One region of the Teredinibacter purpureus genome, then DNA from elsewhere that is predicted to be linked to it. Evidence: predicted binding sites of a transcription regulator. Region 1 holds the regulator's gene; the other holds the start of a gene.

Evidence for each region. Region 1 encodes PhoB, which activates phosphate uptake and scavenging genes when phosphate is short. Its sites were predicted from a motif close to TGTCATAAANNTGTAACA; they were not measured.
Region 2: a site for PhoB is predicted at 6,036-6,053, ahead of H5647_RS05935 (spondin domain-containing protein). Genes of this name have one in related genera too.

What each region holds. Positions count from the first base shown of each region.
Region 1 covers NZ_CP060092.1:663,593-674,748, forward strand. Annotated here, with positions in the region: gene phoR (phosphate regulon sensor histidine kinase PhoR) at 1-997, opposite strand, end outside; gene phoB (phosphate regulon transcriptional regulator PhoB) at 1,016-1,723, opposite strand; gene ubiA (4-hydroxybenzoate octaprenyltransferase) at 1,915-2,799, opposite strand; gene H5647_RS02760 (HU family DNA-binding protein) at 2,958-3,248, shown strand; gene H5647_RS02765 (dicarboxylate/amino acid:cation symporter) at 3,263-4,549, shown strand; gene H5647_RS02770 (SMP-30/gluconolactonase/LRE family protein) at 4,632-5,516, shown strand; gene H5647_RS02775 (diguanylate cyclase) at 5,655-6,584, shown strand; gene H5647_RS02780 (DUF502 domain-containing protein) at 6,750-7,442, shown strand; gene H5647_RS02785 (MFS transporter) at 7,482-8,090, opposite strand; gene H5647_RS02790 (HDOD domain-containing protein) at 8,189-9,574, opposite strand; gene recG (ATP-dependent DNA helicase RecG) at 9,773-11,156, opposite strand, start outside.
Region 2 covers NZ_CP060092.1:1,330,179-1,341,334, reverse strand. Annotated here, with positions in the region: gene H5647_RS05960 (cation-transporting P-type ATPase) at 1-729, shown strand, start outside; gene H5647_RS05955 (sensor histidine kinase) at 698-2,044, opposite strand; gene H5647_RS05950 (sensor histidine kinase) at 2,167-3,693, opposite strand; gene H5647_RS05945 (response regulator transcription factor) at 3,725-4,441, opposite strand; gene H5647_RS05940 (spondin domain-containing protein) at 4,504-5,244, opposite strand; gene H5647_RS05935 (spondin domain-containing protein) at 5,259-5,960, opposite strand; gene H5647_RS05930 (putative porin) at 6,163-6,918, opposite strand; gene ribA (GTP cyclohydrolase II) at 7,179-7,781, opposite strand; gene H5647_RS05920 (retropepsin-like aspartic protease family protein) at 7,822-8,505, opposite strand; gene H5647_RS05915 (phosphatidylglycerophosphatase A family protein) at 8,551-9,039, opposite strand; gene thiL (thiamine-phosphate kinase) at 9,032-9,985, opposite strand; gene nusB (transcription antitermination factor NusB) at 10,017-10,460, opposite strand; gene ribH (6,7-dimethyl-8-ribityllumazine synthase) at 10,621-11,088, opposite strand; gene ribBA (bifunctional 3,4-dihydroxy-2-butanone-4-phosphate synthase/GTP cyclohydrolase II) at 11,102-11,156, opposite strand, start outside.

The DNA of each region.
Region 1 (11,156 bases):
CCGCGTTGTAAATTAAGTTGGCAAAAGCGCTACGGAGTTCATTTTCTAACCCTAATAGTTCCACACGAGGTTCACACTTAATCTCAAAAATATGTGCTCGTTCCCCGCTCAGTACTTTTGCCTCAGCGACAATTTGTTCGAGTAAAGGCCGCAATGCAACTGGCGACTGGCCAGCCTCTCGATCTTCTGTTTCGAGCCTAGACAAGGTGAGCAAGTCGGTAATCAAACCGGTCATTCGACGCGTTTGACCTTGCATTTGATCGAGCGGTTTATTCCACGCGGGCGACAATTCAGCTGAATCGACCAAGGTCTCGAGGTAACCATTAATGACCGTCAGTGGCGTGCGCAATTCGTGCGATACGTTGGCAACAAAATCTTTTCGCATGCGCTCTAAGTTGGCAATATGCGTGATATCGCGCGCAATAACTAGCCGGTCGCCGTCACCAAACCGATGAATATGAAACTGGAGAGTTTGCCCCTCTTGCCGCATTGACACCAGCTCAAGCGGTTCGTCGTAGCAGTCGCTTTCGTAATAGTCGACGAAACGAGGGTGGCGAATATAGTTAGTTAGCTTGCGGCCCAAATCCTGAGGCGTGAAATCAAATTGGCGCTCAGCGGAACGATTCCACCACTCGATATTATCGCGCTTATCAACAATAACTACGCCATCGGCCAATGCCGAGGTCATATCTTGCACTCGAGCCACGACACCCCGTAGCCGCTGTTTATCTTTTTCTGCTCGTTTAAGCATTAATTCGATATCTTCGGCAATTTCCCCCCAGATACCGCGTAATTCGTAATCGTGCACGCCTTGCAACCGCGTATCGTTAACCCACGACTCTAAACAGCGCACTTGATAGAACGTCCAACCGACATAAGCCAAAGCACCCAACAACATTGTGGGCCAGATAGCCTTGATAAGAATGCCAATTGCAAAGGCAACAGACAAATACACCAGAAGCCACTTAATCTCAGTGGCTATACCTTTTCGAAACATAAAGAATTAGCTTGTTGGTTATTCGGCTGTAGCCAAAAACTTGTTGGAGAAACGATAACCTGCTCCACGAACGGTTTGGACAAGCCTATCATGGCCATCCGCCTTCAGGGCCTTGCGCAGACGGCGGATATGAACGTCCACTGTGCGCTCTTCTACATACACGTTGCCGCCCCAAACATAGTCGAGCAGTTGATTGCGCGAGTATACCCTTTCTTGATGCGTTAGAAAGAATTCCAGTAAGCGGTATTCGGTAGGGCCCAGTTGAATGGGGCTTCCACTGATGGTAACTCGGTGACTACTTGGGTCTAGACAGAGCCCTTCAACGATAATGGGGTCGCCACTGGACAGCGTATCGGCTCGGCGCAGCACCGCCCGTAAACGCGCCACAAGCTCCCGTGGAGAGAATGGCTTGGTAATGTAATCATCAGCGCCCAATTCCAAGCCCTGAATTTTATTGTCTTCTTCGCCTTTGGCCGTGAGCAAAATGAGCGGAATTTCGCGGGTAACTTCATCGTTTTTCAATCGACGGGCCAACTCTATACCGCTAATCCCGGGCATCATCCAATCGAGTAACACTAAGTCTGGCCGCACATCCACAATAATTTGATGGGCCTCTTGTGCATCGCACGCTTCCAAAACGCCATATTCTGCCATTTCCAGCGCCACTCGCAACATATCTCGAATCGCGCGTTCGTCGTCTACAATCAGTATTTTTTTCTCAACCATGGAGATTTCATCCTGCTAAAAAGCGTGTTGATCGCTGACTTACAGTAAGCTCTTAGCCCTGTCTATGACAATGACATTAAGAATAGGAGCAGTACCGAACCAGACAGGATTAAATAAAGGTTTTATTACGCTTTTATGACATTACGAATAAAGTGCCGAAATGGGTGAAATAAAACTAGAAACGCCCTAATTTAATGCGTTAATACGGCGTAATCGAGTAAAATACCTAAAAACACAATCATGCCAACCCAGTTGTTGTTAAGAAACGCCTGAAAACACGCCTCTCGCTTACGATCCCGAATTAAATACTGCTGATACACCATAAAACCGCCCGCAACGAGAACAGATAAGTTGTAAATCCAGCCAAGCTGAAACTTCTGACCAACCAGCCCGAGTGCAAAAATCACCATGCATTGCAGCACCGCTGTCATCAGCTTATCCTGATCACCAAACAAAATAGCCGTCGATTTCACGCCGATTTTAATGTCGTCATCACGATCAACCATCGCATAAAACGTGTCATACGCTACCGTCCACAAAACCACCGCCGTGTAAAGCACCCACATATCTGGCGATAGTTCGCCCGTTTGCGCGGCAAACGCCATAGGCACGGCCCACGCAAAAGCGGCCCCTAGTACGACTTGAGGTAAGTGGGTATACCGCTTCATGAAGGGATAGCAAAACGCCAACACTATGCCTCCAAACGACAGGTAAACCGTGAGGGCATTCGTCATTAACACCAACAAAAATGCAAGGCCACTTAATGCCGCAAAAAGCGCTATCGCCTCTTTAACGCTCACAGCTCCCGTTACCAGAGGCCGTTGCTGCGTGCGGGCCACATGGCCGTCCACCTTACGATCGGCTAGATCATTGATAACACAACCCGCCGATCGCATGAGCACCACACCCACTACAAAAATGAACAATACGTCTAGCCGCGGAATACCTTCGGCAGATAACCACAAAGCCCAAAGCGTTGGCCACAGCACAAGATAGATACCAATTGGACGGTCAAGCCGCATTAAGCGAGCGACATTTTTAAGTTTAGCGGGAATCTGCGGCACAGTTGTCTTCATGGTGTGTGATCAATTAGGGAAAGGAGTCGCTCAACGTATTGGCGAAGTGTGTTTCGATGATGAATCGGCGAATTCATCTAAAATCAAACTAACCGGTATTTTAACCGTGTTTATAGCAACTGTTCACACTAATTTAAACGCTACCACCGGAGACACCCATGCGTAAACCTGAACTAATTCAAACCGTAGCGCACGTTACCGGCTTAAATACTCGCCAAGCCGATGACGCCGTTGCGGCATTAATCGAACAAATGACAAATGCCCTCGCACGTGGCGAAAGTGTCAATCTCATGGGTTTTGGTGCGTTTTCGGTTAAAACGCGTGCCGAACGTAACGGTAAACACCCTAAAACCGGCGCGCCCATCCATATTAGCCCCAAAAATTACATTAGCTTTAAACCTAGCAGCGCGTTACGCTCACTGTCACAACCGCCTAATATCGACCAATAATAACGGAAGAATCCATGTTAAAAATGCCTCTCCACCTGCAAATTCTAGTCGCCATTGTCGCTGCTATTTTAACCGGTTTACTCGTTAACGAATTAAACCAAAAAGGTATTGCCGCAGGTGAATATATTCAAGATACGATGGTGTTCGTAGGCAAAATGTTTATGAACGGGCTGAAAATGATTATTGTCCCTCTCATTTTATCGTCGATTATTACCGGTATTGCCACCTTGGGCCAAGGCAGCGATCTAGGCCGGCTCGGCGGTAAAACTATTGGGTTTTATATGGCCTCGAGCCTTATGGCTATTCTCACGGGCCTACTCGTCGTCAACTTATTAACGCCCGGTATTATCGACGGGCAACCCGCCAAAGATATTTTAAATTTGAGTAGCCCTGAAGACTTAAATTCAACATTGAGTAAAATTGAAGGCCGAGGCACCGGCGATATTGCCGCTGTTTTCCATCGCATGCTGCCGCCTAACGTTGTCGCTGCCGCTGCGAACGGACAAATGCTTGGGCTCATATGCTTTGGCTTGTTGTTCGGTTTTTACATGACACGCATTGAAAGCCGCTACAAAGAAACGTTGCTTAATTTCTGGCAGGGCGTGTTCGATACTATGATGGGTATTACCCTTTTTATTATGAAATTTACGCCCATTGGTGTATTCGGGCTTGTGGGCAATACTGTTGCCACCACGGGGCTCGCTTCGTTCGGCCCGCTCATGATTTTCTTCCTATGCGTGGTGTTAGCGCTCGCTATTCATGTGTTAATCACCTTGCCGCTAGCCTTAAAATTCATTGCTCGGGTTCACCCAACAGGCCAATACAAAAGCATGGCACCTGCGCTACTCACGGCATTTTCTACCGCCTCATCATCCGGCACCTTGCCCATCACAATGGAATGTATGGAAAAAAAGGTGGGCGTGTCCAATCGAACGACCTCTTTCGTACTCCCCTTAGGCGCTACCATAAATATGGATGGCACAGCGCTATACGAATGTGTGGCGGCTATGTTTATAGCACAAGCCTACGGGTTAGATCTAACCTTCACTACACAGTTTACGATTGTACTTATTGCCCTGCTAACCTCAGTCGGTGTCGCCGGTATTCCCGCCGCTAGTCTAGTTGCCATATCTGTAATTCTGGCGGCCGTTGGTTTACCCGCAGAAGGTATAGGGCTACTTCTTGTCACCGACCGTGTGCTGGATATGCTTCGTACGGCAGTGAACGTTTTCAGCGATAGTTGCTGTGCCACGATTGTTGCGCGTACCGAAGGTGAAAAAACACGCATCGATGGCGGGTGACGCTGTGCAGGGGAAATTAAATTAAACGTTTATTTGATTTCTTGTATACTAGCGAACTCATTTGTTAGATAACGATCACTCCATGCTGCTAATAAGACATCAAACGTTGCACCGGGTAATCGTGCTGATCGCGATCATGCACTTGCTGGGTTGCGTAAGCCCTTTCACGGCCTCGCCCGTGCCCGCAGTTAGCGAGCAATGGCAAACCGCGCCCGTATTCTCTTCACCGGAATCGGTGGTATTCGACCCCCAGCGCGAGCTACTGTATGTCTCCAATATGCGCAACAGCGCAGTTCCCGACTCTTACACGCCAGACGATGTTGTCTCCAAGGTTTCGCTCAACGGCGATGTGATTCAACTCGCGTGGGTGACAGGCCTAATTGAGCCCTCGGGCATTACCCTCTTTAACGATAAACTTTACATTGTAGAACGCACCGGGATTGCCATTGCATCGCTAGATTCTGGCGAAATTATTCAGCGTATCCCCATTCACACCACCCGTTTTTTAAACGATATTACCATTAACCAAAACGGCGATATTTACGTTTCCGCCAGTGATGACAATCGTATTATTTTAATCAGGAACGGTAGTGTTTCTGAATGGCTTGAACACGAAACGCTCGCTCACACCAACGGCTTATTTGTTAGCGGTAACATTCTCTATGCTGCCACCATTAAACACTCCGCATTACAAGCCATTAACATCGACACACATAACATTACTACTTTGGCGCTTTTTCCCAATGGCATGTTAGATGGCGTGCAAGTGGTAGGCGACAATTACTGGGTATCACTCTATGAGGGCGAGCTTATAAGCGTATCGCCAAAAGGCGAAAAACAAACCCTTTTGAACCTACGTGGTAGCGGTAACACTATCGCCGATTTTATTTTTATCGAAACGAAGCGTTTACTCATAGTACCCTCTCTTTCGCACAATAAACTTATTAGCTTTCATATAGAAAACTGACGTTTATAGCAGCTCTCTCATTGATCAAAATCATCTAAAAAAACGCACGAATTCATCTAAAAATGCCCGATTTTTTGTCACGCTGTCGTCTAAAGTAAACTATGCTTTTTTAATCCAGCACTACTATGACACGTTTAAATGTCAGTGATAATTCGCTATTTCAATCAATTTACACACGTCTGCTACCTCTTTGGCGCCTCCACTTTATTGACGCTGCATACGGGTTATTTACACGCAAACGCACTCGCAGCAGAATCACCACGTGTCGTCCGTTATCCCATTGTTAATACCTCTCGTGAATTTTTTCATCGCAATACCTATGCGCTAAGCCTGTTTCGACTCGCTATTGAGAAATCCGCGAGTGACTACACCATCATGCACGTTCCTGCGGACATGAGTATTGGCTTAAGAAACGCAAAACTATTAGGCGAAGGCCAGCATGATGTTAATTGGATGCATACCAATACAGCACTTGAAGAATCGCTACTGCCGGTACGCATTCCAATATTCAAAGGATTAATTGGCTGGCGTTTAGCGTTCATAAGAGAAGAAGATCAAGGGTTATTTGATCACGTAAAATCGCCTTCTGATTTAGGTGAATATTTCGCAGGTCAAGGTTTTGATTGGCCAGACATTAAAATTCTGGAAGCCAACTCGTTACGTGTGCGGCCGGGATTTGATAGCCCCGCAATTATTAGCCTCATGCGTAACAAGCGTATCGACTATTTCCCGCGTTCAATCAACGAAATTTGGGATGAACGATCACGCTATGCAACAGGTGGAATTAGCATCGAAAAAACCGTAGCTCTTCGTTACGCTTCTGCCGTTTATTTTTTTGTAACACCATCAAAACCTGAACTCGCCAAAGTGCTTGAACAAGGGCTAGAAATCGCTATTGCAGACGGCTCCTTCGACGCTCTTTTCTTCGAGTTTTTTCACGCTATTATTGAAAAGTCTGCGCTAGCGGAGCGCAAAATTTTCCGGCTTTCCAACCCTTTACTGCCTCCTTCCACCCCCATCAATCGCAAAGAATTATGGTACTCAATCGACGAAAAAACTGCACAATAACCTGTGTAGGCACGTAAATTCAGCCACAAATTGCTTAACTCTAAAAATGCAAAAACACGTTTATACGCTTGTACGGCCACCCTTATAGGGCGCATCATAGCCACCAACAAAAAGTCTATGTGCAGTTTTTACTGTACGACCACGCTGCCTACACGAGCCTCTATCATGCCTAATAACCCGCTAATTTCACGCCCCAGCGTTATCGGAAATTTAACTAAAACCTTTATTGCAGGGCTCCTTGCGGCACTACCTTTAGCCGTAACAGCAGCTGTTATTGTGTGGCTAGCCGAATTGGTGCACCGATATCTTGGGCCAGATAGTTACATCGGAGTCATGCTTGGCCGTATAGGCCTTAACTTTGTTCCCACCGAAATATCTGCATACGCCATTGGTGTGGGCTGTGTCTTACTCGTGGTGTATTTACTCGGTGTGGCGGTTGAAGCGGGCTTAAAAAATCATTGGAGGGTATTCACGTCTAGCTTACTTAATCGCGTTCCACTTGTACGCTCCGTCTATCAAACCGTATCGCGTTTAATAACGCTGTTTGATAAGCCCGAGAAAGAAGAATACAAAGGAATGTCGGCTGTGATGTGCTACTTTGGGGGAGACCGCGCAGGCACTGCGGTACTGGCATTATTAACAAACCCTAAGCCAGTCGAGATAAAGCAGCAGCAGTATTACACCATTGTTATTCCAACCGCCCCTGTGCCTTTTGGCGGCGCCATTTTATATATGCCCATCGACTGGGTTGACAACGTAGACTTTGGTTTTGATGGGCTCGTTAATATTTATATGTCCATGGGTGTAACTTCTAGTGATTACTTTACTAAAACAGATATACCGCAAAAAAAACCCTAGAAACAAATCGCCTGTACCTTTCAGTTATGCGCTTACGTTTTAAACGTTACCAGCCGCCCCATACAAATGAGCTTTCGGCAAAATAATATAAGCACTAACACCCAACGCCCAAAAACACCCGCTCATGACTATATAGTACATTTCAAAGCTCGTGAAATTTAATACGAAAAAACCGATTGGTGTGGCCATTAGCCAGGCACTTGCCATACAGAGGCGCATACTGTTTTTAAATTTTTTCTGATTATTATTCGCCAAATACTGCGCTGAATAGTCGCCGGCTAGCGCCAATATTTGTGCAACGGCTGCAAAAGATAAACTTAAGAGTACGATGGCCACTAACAAAACAAGTGAATAAATTCGAACATAAGCAAAACTTATGCAAGCACAGCCACCTATCACTAAACCGGCCGCAATGAGTGTTCGCCCATCAAACGTTTCATGGCGCCATAGAGCGAAAGTTTGTACGTATACAATAGAGGTTAACGCTAACGCAACAAAAAATAAACCTACAAGCAATGGCCGAACATGCAACTCTTCTGAAAGAAAAATACTGAGTGTTGGCACCACCAATCCATACATGAGCGCCGCTAAAATTGCGACACTATAAAGGGTGAGGGACGGTACAGAAAATAACGATAACTTTTGCACTCAAGGCTCATCCGCGTTTGTTCAATCAATAAACCATTGTACGCGGGTGGCTGTGAGTGCAAGCTCAAGACCTAATGTATAAGGTTATGTATTGGCCCTTAACCACGCATTTTTTCCGCAATGGCGTCTAGATCTTCGCCGGACTCTAAAATATTGTCGATGGTGACCTTGGCGGTTTCTCTGTCGAGTTGCAGCTCTTCAAATAAACGTTCGGGTATTGGGCGCGCGAGGGTTTTTCCAAACCCTGCTCCGGCCAGTAAGTTTTGGGCGATATGCACGAGTTTGGCATACACAGCATATTCATCGACGTATTCAGCATTGTGCTGCTGGCGTAATGCAACCACAACTTCTTGCGGCATATTCCAATTATCCATGAGCCAAGAAGCCACTTGATTGCCCGTAACACCGAGTAAATGTTGTTCGACCGATGCCATAGGTACATGGGGGTTGGCTTTACACACCCGCTCAATGTTACTCCAATAAGGTGGGAATATTTCAGCCATGACTAAATAACCAAAATTATTCAGCAGGCCCGAAAGGTACGCCATTCCAAAACTTGGACGGCTCTCTCGGCCTATACTGGTAACCAAGCCTTCAACCGCCGCCGCCGTATAGACCGCGCCGCGCCAATACTCATCAATATGAGCGGGCGTTAAGCTTCGCATCGACATTGTTCGCCCTAAAGCTAAACCCAGTGCGAGATTTAAAACCATATCAAAACCTAACACCCGCACGATGGCATCATGGACTGATTTAATTTTTCCTGGAGCAGAATAGTAGGGTGAAGCCGCCCAACTCACCACCTGCGCAGCAAGGCTGGGATCAATTTCAACAATGTTGGCTAGATCATTAATGTCAGCGTTGGGATCGGCGCGTAATTTAATAATGCGTTGAGCCGTTTCGGGAAGCGGTGGCAATTCCAAGGTTTCGTCTAACCGTTGTCGAATACGTTTCTGCGTGAAACGTTTGACCGAATCCAATATTTTTTCTTCATCGCCACGCGCATCGGTTACGAATTGTGGAATAGGCGTCGCGCAATCCACTACATCCGAAGAGGTGATAATACTCGCAAAATCTTGTTGCGCAATTTCTAACATCGAGCCGTCTGTACCGGCATACAACCATAATTTTTTCTGCTTCAGTAACGCTGCGTCTACAATGGTGGGCATACCTTGCCAACGCGGTAGCGCCGGAACACAGCTCAGCTCACCTTCTTTCATTAACGGCTTTAGCTCTTCGATATTCACACCTTCAAAATGACGGCCAGTTTGTTGCTGAAGCGCATCTAGATCGACCATGGAACCACCAGGCAGTAAAACTTGTACACGTCCCTGCGCATCTTGAAGCAGTATTGACTGAACAAGACAGGCTTGCTGTTGCTGCTGCACTAGCGCAAGGCTTGTTATGCGATCATCCATTTGAGCAATGTTGTAAGTCACTTTTTGGGTATCGAGTAACTCTTGAATACTGGCGGGTAATGGCACTTAAAATCTCCTACTATATAGGTCGCATATACGAACGGTCATCCATTCAATATAGTCGGGGATAGGCTATTTTCTAGTCGGTGAGGAGATCTTTTACCGCGTCGTTAGATCTAAGAAGCGCGAACATAGAAGCACGCGCCAGCAATACGGCCCATGGCTATAACAGCGCTGCTCGCAATAGTGGCCGGCGTGTAACGTTTAGACCTGCGCATAGATTTTACGCTGGCCTACCCAACGCTGTACGAGCTTATCCGCGATACTGGGTTGGTTTTCGAGTAGATGTTCGCCAAGCGCATTTACACGCTCGAGAAGGTGTTCGTCGCGAACCAGATCGGCCACGCGGTATTGTGCCTCCCCAGTTTGGCGGGTACCCAAAAGTTCCCCTGGGCCGCGCAATTGTAAATCTCGCTCGGCAACAACAAAGCCATCGTTCGTATCACGCAATACTTGTAACCGCGAACGCGCTTGCTCAGATAACTTTGCGCCGTATAACAACACGCAATGGCTCGCAACGCGACCACGCCCTACGCGTCCCCTTAGCTGGTGAAGCTGGGCCAGCCCAAGCCGCTCGGGATTTTCGATAATCATCAAGCTCGCGTTCGGTACGTCTACGCCCACTTCAATAACCGTGGTGGCCACCAATAGCTGTAGGTCGCCACACTTAAACGATGCCATTACGGCTTCTTTTTCACGGGACTTTAACCGACCGTGTACCAAGCCAATAGAGAGCCCCGAAAGCGCTTCTCTTAGCAAACACACGGTCTCTTCTGCATTGGCTGCGGCAAGTGTTTCGGAATCTTCAACGAGGGTACACACCCAGTAAGCTTGTTTGCCATCGATACACGCCAGCCGAATACGCTCGATCACCTGTTCACGGCGAGATTGACTAATAAGAACAGTGTTAATGGGTGTACGCCCAGGTGGCAGCTCGTCGATAACGCTATAGTCCAGCTCGGCATAGGCGGTCATCGCTAATGTGCGCGGTATGGGTGTCGCGGTCATCACAAGTTGATGCGCTATGGCGCCTGCGGGGGATTTTTGTCGAAGACTTAAACGTTGGTCCACCCCAAACCGGTGCTGTTCATCAATGACCGCTAGGCCCAATTGACTGAACGTAACGTCCTCTTGGAAAAGTGCGTGGGTACCCACCACAATGTGCGCTTCACCGCTCGCGATACGGACTAACGCATCTCGACGTTTGGCTGCCGTTAATTTACCCACCAACCATTCCACGTTAAAACCCAGAACACGCATCCAATCACTAAAGTTATAAAAATGTTGCTCCGCTAAAATTTCAGTTGGCGCAACCACGGCTACCTGTCGGCCACTGGACACTCCCGCCAAAGCCGCCATTGCCGCAACTAAGGTTTTGCCCGACCCAACATCGCCCTGCACCATGCGAAGCATTGGCTTGCCGGCAATAAGGTCTCGCGCTATATCAGCGATTACCCGCTCTTGTGCGCCCGTTAAGGAAAACGGTAACTGCGCTAAAAACCGTTCTCGCAGGTCAGACGCAAGCACAAGCACGGGTGCTGATTCGATGGCCGCCAGCGCATGTATTTTTCGACGCGCTAAGAAATTC
Region 2 (11,156 bases), 670 kb from region 1:
GCGGCGAAAGAAGCGTCCGAAATGGTACTCGCCGATGATAACTTTGCGTCTATTAGCCACGCAGTGGAAGAAGGCCGCACCGTTTACGATAATTTAAAAAAAGCGATTCTATTTATTTTACCCACTAACGGCGGCGAAGCACTGATTGTATTAGCCTCGGTACTCTTTGGCTTTCAGCAACTCCCCTTAACTCCCGTACAGATTTTATGGGTTAATATGATCACCGCTGTCACGCTCGCATTATCTTTAGCATTTGAGCCTGCCGAAAAAAGTGTGATGACACGGCCACCTCGAGACCCGAGTCGCGCACTGCTTTCACCCTTTCTGGTCTGGCGTATTGTTTTCGTCTCACTAATATTAGCTTCAGGTACGATTGGTTTATATCTATGGCAAATCACCAATCAGTTCTCTATTGAAGTGGCACGCACGGTCGCGGTCAATACCCTTGTCATGTTTGAAATTTTCTATTTATTTAACGCGCGCTATATATTGGCGTCGGTAGTGAACAAAGAGGGATTACTGGGCAATAAAATTGTGCTTTATGCTATTGTCGTTTTAGTGTTTTTTCAGGCGTGTTTCACGTACCTACCACCGCTACAAAGCATATTTGGAACAACAAACATTTCTGCACGCCACTGGTTAGACATAGTGCTCGTGTCGAGCAGTGTCTTCTTTCTCGTTGAGTTAGAGAAGCTTATTATTCGGCGCCGGCCCGCAGTGATAGTTTAGACGGCAGTACAACTGTGAATACGCTGCCTACGCCGACCTCGCTTTTAACAAAAATTTGTGCCTGTAATAACTTTACTAATTCTGCCGTTAACGCTAACCCTAAGCCTGCGCCCAGAATGCTGCTTCTTTCCACTTTCCGGGCGCGGCTAAACTGATCGAATAACCGTGGCAGATCTTCATCGGCAATACCCGAGCCGGAATCCGTAATAACAATAACTAACTCTTCCTCGAGAGTGCGATCTAGCGTTACTATTACGCTGCCTTCATCCGTGTATTTAATCGCGTTTGAAATCAAATTTGTTAAAATTTGGCCTAGCTTTTCGCCGTCGGTAGAGCACCATACCTCTGTCCTGTCATTTGGGCTCACTAGCGTTAAGTCTAATTTTTTTTCTCTTGCATCTTTCGTAAACGCCTCTAACACAGTGCGAATAACCGCTGAAACTTCGGTTTCGCGAATATCCAGTTCGACATCACCGGTTTCAATGTTTGCCATTTCAAGCACTTCGTTCACCAGCACCTGCATCATTTCGCCGTTGCGTAAGACTGCGGCGAGTCCTTTTGCGTCTTTTTCTGATAACACCGGTTTAAGATTTCGCTGGAGACGGCGGGAAAAACCGATAATGGCATTTAGAGGCGTGCGAAATTCATGCGACATATTCGCTAGGAACTGTGTTTTGTATTCTGCAACACGGTGTAATTCTTCGTTAGATTTTTTGATAGACAAATACATTTTGTCGAACATTCTGGAGTAATACCAACCTGCACCACTGATACAGACAATGGCAAGTACAAACGAAACGCACCGAACAATCACCTCCATAAAAGGTGTTAATGCAGTGTTCAAAGAGGTCGATGCCATCAACTCCAGCGCGCTGAGGCCCACAAAAAAACAGCACACAAACAATGTGGCCCACCACCCCATCAAGCGACTGACCATCATAAAGGTCGCAACAGGGAAAAACAGTAACAAGATAAGGAAGGGGCTATGTATTCCGCCGTAGGCATAGCTAAGCGCCATAATAGGCAAGGCAATTGAAAACAATAGAACTAACGACAGAACGCGCGTACTCACCTGCCGGCGAGAAGCCACTATAACCGACAAAGTAATAATTAGACCGCCAACGCTAATCAACCCACCTGCTTCCACACCCAGCAGCCACACCCGACCGCAGAAGACAAGAAGCTGTATGATTAACCACGCTACGGCGGTACGTTCAATAAGGCGACGACGATTAGAGCCAACCACCTTTCGGTATTGGGATTTTTGTGCGTCTGTCGGCTTTTGTCGAACGCCGCTATTAAAAGGCTGTGTCACACGGCACTCTCAACTACCAATAGTCTGTAAAGTTTAGCAGGTGTAATTAGCGTTCAACGATCGAGAAAAAACATGTATCAACAGACGCTAACCGAGACTAAGCGTAACATCAGACCTACGCCTTACGCTTCAACAGACGGTAACCTAAATGAAAAGGTTGTACCACTATCTTCTTCACTTTCTACAGTAATGGCCGATTGATGTAACCCCAATAATTTTGCGGTAATTGCGAGACCCAGCCCACCGTGCGAGGTATTCCCGCGTATGCTGTTGCCGGCTTTAAAATGAGGTTCAAATACATGAGGGATATCACTGGAAGGTATGCCAATACCATTATCGGTAACCTCGACGGCCACTAGACGAGAATCCTTGGATAGCAGTACGGTTATGCTACCGCCCATTTTACTGTGGCGAATGGCATTATCGATTAGATTCGTGAATACACGCTCGAGTTTTTCAATATCGCCCATAACCTGTATGCGGCTATCTCTCGGTGATACGCTTAAGCTTAAATGCTTCTCAGCCGCTGTAAAACGAAACTTTTGAATAACATCATCGACTAATTCGGCAATCGAAAATGATTCAATATTCACTTGAACGTTGCCGCTGTCGAGGTGGGCCAGTTCAAATAACTGTTCTACCAGTTTTGATATTTTTTGCGCGCTTTTTTTGGCCGTCGCAATATATTCTGCACTTTTTTCAGGTGATAGCGTTGTCTGGTTCATTTCCCATGTTTCTAAATACCCCAATAGTGAAGATAATGGCGTACGCAAATCGTGGGACACATGCGATAACAGCTCCTTGCGTAATTGATCGATAGTAATAACATTTTTATATTGTTCATCGAGTTTATTTAATAACTTTAAAAAACCGCTACCCAATATGTCAATTTCATTTTCGCTGTCACAGGCCCATTTTTGAAGCTGCACCCACTGTTTATCGCCACCACCATCAAGGTTTAATGGGCTATCGGCGAAGCCTTTTTCTCTCAGGTCGCTCACTTGCAAGGCGAGTTCACGCAACGGCCTTGTAACAATTCGCGTTAATAGTACCGTTGCCAACAGGCTGCAGAGTATGCCAGCAAATAAAAGCCCTACGGCTAAACGTATATTTTTACTTTGCGCGACCATGGCCGAAAAGTCATCGTATATCTCACTACCTAATACGACATACATATAGCCTGATAATTTATCACCACTGATAATAGGCGCAGCAGAAAAAACTTTTTTACGGTCTAACGCTCTAGGATCATCACCGTAAATCGGTTGCTGCCCATCAGGGGTTACGGCCATAAATTGATTAATTGGCACAATATCTACGCGTTCACGTTTTATTTTATTGGGGTCGGTAGAGTAGGCGAGAATCTCGCCTTTAACATTCAACAAATAGAATTCGAAATTCGGCCCTAGAATCATTAACTCGTGAAAGCTATGTTTTGCGGCGTCTAAGTCTGGCTCCCCATCACTAAACAGAATATAGTCGTGCAACACGTGATCGGCGAGCGACCAATTCATCAATTGTGTCACTTCTTGCTGATGCGCGCGCGAGGAACGAACAAATAGGGATATTGAAAATATACCGACTAATACGAACGCGGTGAATATTGCCAACGCTAGCCGAGTATCAGTTTTCTGGAAATAGGCCCTCATATAGTGTTTTCCTTAGATGCATACCTGTACATCAATGGGTTGCTCGCTCTGAAAATTTGTACCCAACACCCCAAACCGTTAGCACATATTCTGGGTTGGCGGAATCGGCCTCCAGTTTTGCACGCAGCCGGTTAATATGAGAATTTACCGTATGCTCATAACCTGAATGGTGGTAACCCCACACTGCATTCAGCAATTGTTCGCGGCTAAAAACTTGCCCCGGATGGTTGGCCATATATAACAGTAGATCAAATTCTTTGGCTGTTAATTTTACGTCGTTGCCACTGAGTATTACGGTTCGTTTGCCCTTATTAATAACCACATCACCTACGCAAATATTATCGGTTTTTGCTGTGTCCAATCCCGTTTCTGCATTTAAGAACGCAACACGGCGTAGAAGCGCTTTCACTCTGGCTTGCAGCTCACGTACGCTAAAGGGTTTTGTGAGGTAATCATCGGCGCCCATTTCTAACCCCACTACACGATCAATTTCTGATTTTTTAGCGGTTAACATTAAAATAGGTAAATACGAGTGGCTACCACGCACTAATTGGCAAATTTTTAGCCCATCAATTTCCGGCAACATAATATCAAGAATCATTAAATCAAATTCGTTTGACATGGCTTTGTCCAAGCCTTCATTACCGGTTAAGCATCGCGTTACCTGATAGTCTAACGATTCTAGATTCAACGCGATGAGTTCGTTAATATCCTGTTGATCTTCTACTACTAGTATTTTTTCATGCATAGCGAATTAGTATCAGAGCAGCCATGGCAAGCACTGCTCTTAACCTTATCTCCTTTTGAGTATTACTGCATACGCGTAACGCGAATGACCGCCGCGCCATTATCAAAACGATGCGCTTGGGTTAAGGCTGAGCCAACAAGGCCATCGTCCATTGTGACAACCCCAGGATGGCGCGCAACAAAATCAACATCATCTCGATCACTGTTGTAACCTTCACCACCGGCGGCAGGCCCCGGTATGGACGCAACACTTTCACTGTTCGCCTCTGTGCCTGCGTCGTAGATAGGCGTTATCACTGTTTGGCTTTCGTTCACGGCCAATTGTCCAACCGGCCAAGCGGTAACACCGGTAAACGCGTCATTGGTATTGACAAGCATAGTGGCAACAGTGAGTGTGAGACTTTGTGATTCGGCCGCGCTCACCTGCGTGACATCGCTCTGGCCTGGCATTATGACGCCGGCGCCCGACATTGCCGCTAAGACCGTATTTTGGGCCATAAACTCTGAGCCGTCACCTGATTCAGCCAAGCGCTCGAGCCCTGCGGTAGCCGCTAGGCCAATCTGCCACTGCGGGTCACTTTCTACGTGCAACAATACCGCGACCGGCGATAAAGGCTGCCCATGAGTACTGTTAAGCACCTTAATTTCATAAAGCGCAACGGGCTCTGGCGTGGGCGCAACGGTGGGCATTGCGGTGGGCACCGCAGTCGGCGTCATATCATCGTCATCGTTAAGCTCGCAGCCCGACAGCGTCAAAGCCATTGCAACGAACCCTAACAAACCAAAAGAATGTAATCGTTTCATTTTTTATCTCCCGGTTATTGAACGGTTACGACGACTTTCGCCACTGGGTTTAACCAACGATGCACACTGCTAACCAAATCACTGCTGCCACCGGTTAACTGATTATCACCGAGGTTGCCACGGTGTATATGCACTGTGGTATTGGCCTCTGTCATAGCCACACCTGTACCGCCCGTACCTCCGTTACCACCCGGGTTCGCAGGAATGCCTACAACACCTGGCATACCGCTATCAGCCACTACGCGTTCATCGTTTACTTCAGTGCCTGCATCATAGCCATTTAGCATAATGGTGTAAGTGCCAGCCGTCGCAGGAATGGGCCAAGCATCTAAGCCCACAAAGCCATCATTTGTCGGCAATAGCATGGCAACAATGCTCAACAGGTTATTATCTCCGGTATCAAGGTTCATGACAGATGTACTGGAGGCAGGCGCTAGTAGGCCCCCTGCAGGGTTTGCCATGCTGGCAGCACCAACGGAATCTAATAGCGTCGTAAGCCCTGCCAGATCGCCACCTTCGGCCATAGCTTGCAGCTCTATTGACGCGGTCATTCCCACATCAAATACATCAGCCGTATCCGTGTGACTGGTTACCATGAGGGGTGTAAAGTACATGCTTTGAGTGAGGTTGGTAATCTCGACTGAGATCATTTCAGCGCTGGCAGTGGTGGCCATGAGAGAAATTAGGGAGCCAAATAATACAGGGGTAATCTTCATTGTCTGTCCTCTTATTGCTTTGGTTGAAAGTACTACCAACAATAATGAACGGACGTCCTACGGCGATCACAAATGTATAACATTTCTATCACAAACGTTTTATATCGTACTCTTAAGGTAAATATGGGCATTCGCACGAATAGCGAGAGGCTATCCGTGCGAGAAAAGGGAATGTGCTTAGACGTTACGATAACGCCGTACGTTAAAATCGAAAGGACGCTTGTAATCCAGTAACATCCGAATATTCGGCCGCTGTATAGTAAGCACTCAATGACGCTTTTTCAGTGAAAAAGTATTCGCCTTTAACGGTAATCTCTTTGTATAAGTCGCGCAATCTATCATCGTCAGAGAATACATCGGCGTACTCTATTCCGGCACTAGCGAACCGATTAAAGTAAAAATCTGCGCCTATGGAATAGTTAACATCATCGTCCTCACGCTCAATATCGCCGTAAAGACTTAACGCTTGATCCCCATTCAATGGCGCTACATATTTTCCTGCGAAGTTAAGTTCGTAATCGTCGCCCTCAAGGTAGGAGGTTGTCACTAAGAGGCCTTCCATTGGTGTAATCCCAACGGTGCCAAGTAATACATCATCGCTATCACTGCCGTCATCAAATCGCATGTAGTCTAACCCGACGTAATACATACTATTGGGAATATAGTATTCAGCGCCAATAATTAGTCCATCTGCATCGCCAGAATCAGAGTCAAATTTAAAATACTCGCCAGAGATATTTGAGCTGCGACTTATAAAAGCGGCTTCCCCTAATACGTGCCCCGATGTATCGACCGGCGACCAATAAGCCGTCCCACCTACACCCATTTCTACAATATCATCTCCGCCGTCAAAGCTAATATTCCCAGCACTGGCACTCGCTTCAATCGTGTATTCTTCGGCGATAACCTGATGTGCTGCGGCCAATGTAATACATAAAGTAAGCAGTTGCTTTTTCATTTTTTAGTCCTTAATAAAATCCATTTAAAACACTTAATACACTATCTGCCCTGGGCATTCGTGCATCTCTGGAATGAATTATGGCATCCGAAAAATGAATGAATTCTGAATAAAAACCTCGTAATTGAAGTTAATTAAAAAGTGAACTTTATTCAGCTAAGGTACAGAAAAGAGAGGTTTCTAAGAAATTTAAAAAAAGGTAAAGGGATAAAGGAAGGGCGAGATAGGCTCGCACTCGAGCGAGCCTACAATGTTAACGACTATGAACTTTCATTGTTATCGAGTAAATGGCCAAGTTTGCCACGCTTTGTTTCGAGGTAATGCGCATTATGGGGATTTCTACCCGTTTCATGCGCCATACGTTCGGTCACTTGAATACCAAGATCTTCTAACGCTTTTATTTTTCGTGGATTATTAGTTAAGAGTTTTACCTGACGAATACCTAACTGATCACACATAGGTTTTAACATCGAGTAATCACGCATATCGGCACCAAAACCTAGCTGTTCATTGGCCTCCACGGTATCGGCGCCTCGATCTTGTAAATGGTAAGCGCGAATCTTATTCACCAAGCCAATACCACGACCTTCTTGCCGCAAATAAAATATAACACCACGCCCTTCTACCGCAATACGGTGCATGGCCGCTTGCAGTTGTGCACCGCAATCACACCGAAGTGAAAATAGCGCGTCACCGGTTAGGCACTCAGAATGAATACGCGCAAGCACGGGCTCTCCACTGGACAGATCGCCCATTGTTAATGCTACATGCTCTTTATCGCCTGCGTCATCAACGAATCCATGCATTTCAAACATACCTAATGACGTAGGCAGCTTGGAAGATTCAACATATTTTACCGACACTCAAATACCTTTAACATTTTGATCTTAATTTCTTTCACGATTAGTACCGCGACTGTAGTACTAAAACACCTTTATCTACCTGCATATCAATACGACTTAAAAAGCTGTTACCCAGCAATACTTGATAGGGCGACGTTCCTGTAATCACAATAGCACGTACATTGTTAAGCGTTATGGTGCCAACCGTTACACTGGATAAGTTCATTTCAAAACCAGAGGCAACACCGTTCGCCGTAGAAACGCGTGTTGGCGTACCTTTTTTATAGGGCAAGCGCAACGAATCTGCTGTAGCCGAACTCATGGAAATAGCACTGGCTCCGGTATCCACCATAAATTCAACAGAAGCGCCGTTAATTTTCCCTCTCGCGATATAGTGGCCGTTATGGCCACTGGGCAACCTTACGGTGGGTTTCTCGGGCTCAATATAGACACCCCCAATCGCTCTTGAGAGGGTGAGCTTTCGACGCTGTCCCTCTATCTCTATTACCGCAAACTTACTACTGGCCTCAACTAACATAACGCCTTCCGGCGAGGTTTTACCCTGTTTTAACAACTGCTGCTGACCATTAATTACCAATATTGCACCCCCCTTAAAAAGCCCTTTTACTTCGACTATAGGTGCCGCCAGCACAAGGGTACTAAGGGTTAACACAAAAGCACTTAGCGCTAATGCCGTAATTAGCACCAGCATCAAGCTAAAACGTTTAGTGTGCTTAGCGTCCATTGCCAGCCTCTCCTTTTTTTATTATTCCAATTGAAGGATCGTGGCCTACAGCATACCGTAGGCCATTAAAACCTGCAGTATGACGGCAGCTGCGATGCCAGCGAGTACGTCATCTACCATAATGCCAAAACCACCGTGTACTTTTCTGTCAACAACACTAATGGGCCACGGTTTGACCATATCAAAGAACCTAAATAGCACAAAGCCGGCCATAAGCGTTTGCCAACTAAACGGCACGGCGATTAGCGTTATCCAAAGCCCTACAAATTCATCCCAGACAATGCCTTTGTGGTCATGCACCCCCAAAACTTTGGAGGCATACCCACAAAGATAAATACCGACCACACTTGCAACTATGACAACCCCTATATAGTAGGGCAGCGCTAAAGAGGCGAGTAGCCAATAGAGCGGTACAGCCATTAAGGTACCCATGGTGCCGGGTACAATAGGTGATAGGCCAGAGCCAAATCCAAATGCGAACAATAGCCTCGGGTCGCGCAACAATTGTTTAACTGTGGGGTTGGTCTCAGCCAAAGTGGTTATACCCTGTCGTTGTGGTAGCGAACGATTCGCCCAGTAAACTACATTTAATGCCCATTTCTCGGGAAACAATACCGATAACGGAAGCCTTTAACCCTTGATCAATAAGCGCTTCAACGGCCGCAACATGCTGCTGAGGAACAGTAAAACACAGCTGATAATCATCGCCACCCGAAAGCGCCCACTGATGCTGTTGTTGCGTACTCGCACATTTCAAAACCGCAGCCGATAACGGTAAGCTTTCTACAAAAATTTCTGCACCTACTTGGCTTGCGTTACAAATATGTCCTAGGTCGGCTAAGAGCCCATCAGAAATATCAATAGCGGCACTCACGTGGCCTATCAACGCATTCGCTTCATAAAAACGGGGGCCTGGGCGGTAATAGCGGTCATTTAAATAATGTGCCGATTCACTATCGGCTTTTAAGCGTCTTTCCATAATGGCCAGAGCCGCTGCGCCGTCACCGAGATTACCTGTGACATACACTCGATCCCCAGGTTCAGCTCCGCCACGCGTAAATGCTTTGCCTGGTTCCACACTACCCATTACTTGGATGCTAATCGCTAAAGGGCCTTTTGTCGTATCGCCACCAATTAGCTCACAGCCAAACTGACTAGCAATACGAAACAACCCTGCGCTAAAGGCGCCTACCCATTGCTCATTGGCATTAGGCAAAGTTAAGCTAAGCGTAAACCATAACGGCCGCGCGCCCATAGCAGCGAGGTCAGACAATGATACGCATAGCGCGCGCTCGGCTATTTGCTCTGGGTCACCGTTCGCAGGGAAATGCACATCGGCTACGAGAGTATCCACGGAAATAGCGAGCTGTTGCCCTTGTGGTATTTGTACAAGAGAGCAATCGTCGCCAATGCCAAGCGTGACCGTATTGCACTTTGCGCCACGCTTAAAATAGCGATTAATTAAGTCAAATTCGTTCATGCGAATTTACTACACCTACAGCAAAACACCTTTAGCGTCTCGCCGCTTTAACCTCGGCTTCACGTAAATCGCCGGCGACTTTGTCCAGCACGCCATTAACAAATTTGTGACTATCTTCTGCACCAAATTTTTTCGCTAAATTAACGGCTTCGTTAATAACCACACGATAGGGTACATCTAAACGACGGCTAAACTCATAACTGGCTTGACGCAACAAAGCTAAAGTAACGGGGTCGACCTGTTCAATGGTCATAGCTTTTAGATAAGGTTTAAAACACTCGTCTAAATCACTTTTTGCCGCAGCAACACCGTGAAATATTTCGTGGAAATAGTCTGTATCCACTTTTGCCATATCATTGTCGGAGTGAAACTCTGCTTCAATGACATTGAGCGGGTTGCCGGTCATTTGCCATTGATAGATGGCTTGCATGGCATAGTGACGGGCACGGCTGCGAGTTGCGGCTGATACTTTCATTAACAGATAAACCTTCAAAAAACGAATAGTAAGGAGACGAATATGCCTCCGGAATGTTAACAGCCAAGATAACAATACACATGTTCTCTCACACTGCTTGCACACTGCATTAACGCCGAGAATCCAACTAACGACGAAAACAAGCGCCGGAAAATCGACGCTAAAATTTACCGAGTAAGGACACCATTTCTAGCGCTGTCTCGGCCGCTTCACAGCCTTTGTTGCCCGCTTTAGTACCGGAACGCTCTATCGCTTGTTCGATAGAGTCGACGGTTAGCACGCCGAAAGTAATAGGCAAACCCGTATTCAACGATACTTGCGCCAACCCCTTGGTGCACTCGCCGGCCACATACTCAAAATGAGGCGTGCCGCCGCGAATAACCGCGCCTAGCGCAATAATCGCATCGTATTTTTTACTGATGGCTATCGCTTGTGCCGTCAACGGAAATTCGAACGCGCCGGGGGCATAAATAATGTCGATATTGTTATCGGCAATACCATGACGACGCAAAGTGTCTAATGCGCCATCTTTTAAATGCTCCACTACAAAACTGTTCCAACGGCTAACCAAGAGCGCGTATTTACCCGTAGCAGATTTAAAATCACCTTCGATTACTGTAATGGTCATAGTGTATTCCGTATTATTCGTTCTTTAAATATTCCACAACTTCCAAATTAAAGCCGGAAATTGCGTTA